DNA from 2 places in the Gordonia sp. LUNF6 genome. Region 1 is predicted to be linked to the other one. Evidence: riboswitches for the same ligand, from Rfam matches in the RefSeq annotation. Region 1 holds a riboswitch; the other holds the start of a gene.
What was found. A riboswitch is a leader RNA that binds a small molecule or an ion and turns the genes downstream of it on or off. The one in region 1 is predicted to bind thiamine pyrophosphate.
Positions count from the first base shown of each region.

Region 2: it holds a riboswitch for thiamine pyrophosphate, as region 1 does, so the genes downstream of both, thiC (phosphomethylpyrimidine synthase ThiC) here and ACK8HH_RS01930 (FAD-dependent oxidoreductase) in region 1, are expected to answer to the same signal.

Region 1 is NZ_CP178181.1:420,126-422,318, reverse strand. It holds gene ACK8HH_RS01930 (FAD-dependent oxidoreductase) at 1-946, opposite strand, end outside; TPP riboswitch at 939-1,052, opposite strand; gene thiE (thiamine phosphate synthase) at 1,096-1,773, shown strand; gene ACK8HH_RS01920 (hypothetical protein) at 2,033-2,193, shown strand, end outside.
Region 2 is NZ_CP178181.1:3,526,064-3,528,256, forward strand. It holds gene ACK8HH_RS16445 (exodeoxyribonuclease III) at 1-556, shown strand, start outside; gene ACK8HH_RS16450 (GNAT family N-acetyltransferase) at 585-935, opposite strand; TPP riboswitch at 1,062-1,175, shown strand; gene thiC (phosphomethylpyrimidine synthase ThiC) at 1,167-2,193, shown strand, end outside.

The DNA.
Region 1 (2,193 bases):
GGCGGATCCCCGCGCCCGCCTCGGCGAGTTCGTAGGTGCGCAGTCCCGGCATCAGCTCGGCGGCGTCGGCGAGCAGATCGCCCACCCCGCCCGCCAGCGGCATCCGATCACCGTCGTCGTAGGCCTCGTACTGGGTGGCGCCCACGACCACCCCGTCATCCCTCGGCACCAGGTACAGGGCGCGCCCATGCCAGCGGGCCCGGATCACATGCGTCGGCGGCGGCACCGACCAACGTGTGCGGCGCAGTCGGAGGATCTCGCCCTTCTCACCGCGGAGTTCCACGCTCGGCAGCAGCCTGCGGGAACCGAGGCCGGCCGCGACCAGCACCTGATCCCCGGGGATCGTCGACAGATCGGTCACCCGCCCGCGCTCCCAGATCACTCCGCGGCTCTTGAGCGCGCGTTGCAGCGCGGCGATCAGCCGCCGGTTGTCGAGCGACCCCTCACCGACCGCGTGAAACCCTCCGGCCACGCCGCGCACCAGCGCGGGTTCGGCTGCACGCAGCTCGGCCGGTGTCATCGCGGGCAGCCGGTCGGCGTCGCCGGGCGACGTGGACAGCCCGAACCGCACCTGTGTCCGCAGGTGCTCCAGGTCGGCCGGCGCGGCACCGATCAGCAAGCTGTCGGCGGCCGTCCGCACGGTCGGATCGCCGAGTCGTTCGAGCAGGGCGGGCCATCGCGCCACCGAGTCCCGCGAGATCGCCAGCAGCCGGTCCTCGCCGGGATGTCCTTCTGCGAAGCAGCCGAGCATGCCGCCCGCGACGTGCGCGGCCCGCTCCTGCGGTCCGGCGTCGAAGACGCGCACCCGCCATCCGCGGTCGGCGGCGGACAGGGCGCACGTGAGGCCGACGACGCCGCCCCCGATCACCGACAGCTCACCGACTCGCTCAGTGCGAGGGTCCATCGGAGAGGCGATCTGTTCGCCGGATGCGGTTTCACCAGACATGACGTCAGCCTTCCTTCGCCGGCATGACCCGGATCAGGTGTGACGGTCAGCGCCGGCGCAGCGCACTCTCAGCCCGGCGGACCTCCGGACTCCCGTGTCGATAACGCCTCACAGTCTACCGCCCGGCATCGGCGACTACGGTGTCGGTCATGGATGCCCGCACTCGTCTCGCCACCTCCCGCCTGTACCTGTGCACCGACGCGCGGCGCGAGCGCGGCGACCTGATCGACTTCGTCCGGAGCGCTCTCGCGGGCGGCGTCGACATCGTCCAGCTGCGCGACAAGAATTCGCCCGGGGAACGCGAGTTCGGCGAGCTCACCGCCGTGCAGGAGCTGGAACTGCTGCGGCGGCTGCGCGAACTGACGCACGCCGCGGGTGCGCTGCTGGCGGTCAACGACCGGGCCGACGTCGCGGTCGCGTCCGGCGCCGACGTCCTCCACGTCGGCCAGGACGATCTGCCGCCCGCCACCGCCCGGCGCATCGTCGGCCCCGACGTGGTGATCGGCCGCTCCACGCACACCGTGGAGCAGGCGCTCACCGCCGATGCCGATCCCGACGTGGACTACTTCTGTACCGGCCCGTGCTGGACGACGCCGACCAAACCGGGCCGGGCGGCCACTGGACTGGAGTTCGTCAGCGCGGTCGCCGCGGCGCGGCCCAGCAAGGCGTGGTTCGCGATCGGCGGCATCGACCTGCCCCGCGTTCGAGAGGTCACCGACGCGGGCGGCGAGCGCATCGTGGTGGTCCGGGCGATCACCGGTGCCGACGATCCCGCGACCGCCGCGCGCGACCTCCGGACGGCTTGCCTTTCCGGCACGGCGGAGTAAGCTGCTTGCCATCATGACGTGGAAGCTTCTTGTAGCCCGCCGCAGCGGGGTCTGATTCGACCGACCCCCCGCTGCGGGGTTGTCGTCTCTCCACATTCTCTGAGCTCGTCGGTCATCGAATCTTCGACCGAAATGAAGGCTCCCGATGCGTTCCATTCAGATCCTGCCGACATCCTGTACCCGTAACGGATACGACCGTCCGCAGCAGTCCCGCTCCTCTCGGCGACTGCCGAACTGGTTCCCACGGGAGGCGGCCGACATGACCACTTCGAGTTTCGACCAGACCTACGCACCCGCCGGCGACATCGCGTTGGAGGCGATCACGATCGAGCCGGGTCGCGGCGACACCGTCACCTGCCGCGCACGGATCAATCTCGGCCGACGATGCCACGACGTCAGCGCCACCGCGGTCGGCGCCAT
Region 2 (2,193 bases), 870 kb from region 1:
CCACATCGGATTCGACGGGCAGCCGCTCTACGCCGGTGAACGGGAGGCGCGAGCCATCTCGGCGACCTGCGGTGGCGTGCGCGTCTGGAGCCTGTACGCCCCCAACGGGCGCGAGCCGGGACACGATCACTTCCAGTACAAACTCGACTGGCTCAGCGCCCTCGCCGATGTCACATCGCTGGAACTGTCGCACGATCCCGCCGCCCAGGTCGCTCTCGCCGGAGACTGGAATGTGGCGCCGACCGACGAGGACGTGTGGGACCCCGAGTACTTCGCGTCCCGCACGCACACCTCCGACGAGGAGCGCGCCGCCTTCCGCCGCTTCGTCGAAGGCGGATTCGTCGACAGCGCGGCCCCCTTCACCCCCGGTCCGGGGACCTACACCTTCTGGGACTACCAGGCCGGGCGCTTCGCCCGCAACGAGGGCATGCGCATCGACTTCGCGCTCTGCTCCCCCGCCTTGGACGACCGTATCCACGACGCCTTCATCGACCGCGACGCCCGCGCCGCGGAGGGCGCCAGCGATCACGCCCCCCTCGTGTTCGACCTGAGCTGATCCCGGCGGGTGCGCCGGTCGGTCCGCCTCAGGCGGAGGCCATCGCCACCATGCCGGGATGGGCGTCGAGGAAGTGCTTGGTGAAGGTGCACAGCGGCCGCACCTTGAGCTGGTTGTCGCGCATGTACTGCATGGCGCCGCCGGTGAGCCGAGTGGCCAGCCCGTGGCCGCTGTACTCGTCGTAGAGGACCGTGTGGAGGATCGTCACCACCTCGCCGTCGGGACCGTCGTCGATGCGATAGCCGAGCACGCCGACCAGGTCGCCGCCCACCCGCAACTCGAAGCGCTCCCGCTCCGGATTGTGGGACACCTCGGAGATCTGGTGCAGCAGCGAGCGCGCCGACTGCGGCGGATGCGAGTGACGGACTTTGCGATGCATTCGTTGACCTCCTGTGACCAGCGTCACAAGATTACGTTCGTTCGACGGGGAGACGCAAGTCACATCTGTCACATCTGCATCACGATGCGACGCGACCGGACGACGTGAGTATGGTGGGCACCGCACAACTTCACACGCGGGGGCTCCCACGGAACCGGGGGCTGAGATGGCGACAGGCGGTCGTCGACCGCCTGAACCTGTCCGGATAATGCCGGCGTAGGGAGGATCATCATGGGCACATCCATGCCTGGAACCACACGTGACGACGCCACCGCCGAGGTGACCTGCGGCCCCATCGAGGGCAGCAGCAAGGTCTACCTCGACGTCGACGGCATGGCCGTTCCCCAGCGTCGAGTGCATCTGACGAACGGCGAGCACCTCGACCTCTACGACACCTCCGGTCCGTACACCGACTCGTCGGCGACCATCGACCTCGAGAAGGGGCTGGCGAAGACGCGCGACTCCTGGGAACGGCCGGCACCGGTGCCCGTGGGCGGGCACGACGCGGCCACCCAGCTGGCCTGGGCACGCGCCGGGATCGTGACGCCGGAGATGAGATACATCGCCGCGCGCGAGGGCGTCGACGCCGAGCTGGTCCGCAGCGAAGTGGCCGCCGGACGCGCGGTGATTCCGGTCAATCACCGCCACCCCGAGTCGGAGCCGATGATCATCGGCAAGGCCTTCGCGGTGAAGGTGAACGCGAACATCGGCAACTCTGCCGTCACCTCGTCCATCGCCGAAGAGGTGGAGAAGATGGTCTGGGCCACCCGGTGGGGCGCCGACACCATCATGGATCTCTCGACCGGCAAGGACATCCACCTCACTCGCGAATGGATCCTGCGCAACTCCCCCGTCCCGGTCGGAACCGTGCCGATCTACCAGGCGCTCGAGAAGGTGAACGGCGATCCCACGCGCCTGACCTGGGAGATCTACCGCGACACCGTCATCGAACAGGCCGAACAGGGCGTCGACTACATGACCGTGCACGCCGGCGTGCTCCTGCGTTACGTCCCGCTGACCGCCAAGCGGGTGACCGGCATCGTCTCGCGCGGCGGCTCCATCATGGCCGCATGGTGTCTGGCCCACCACACTGAGTCGTTCCTGTACACGCACTTCGACGAGCTGTGCGAGATCTTCGCGCGGTACGACATCACCTTCTCGCTCGGCGACGGCCTGCGCCCCGGGTCCATCGCCGATGCGAACGACGAGGCGCAGTTCGCCGAACTGCGGACCCTGGGCGAGCTGACGAAGATCGCCA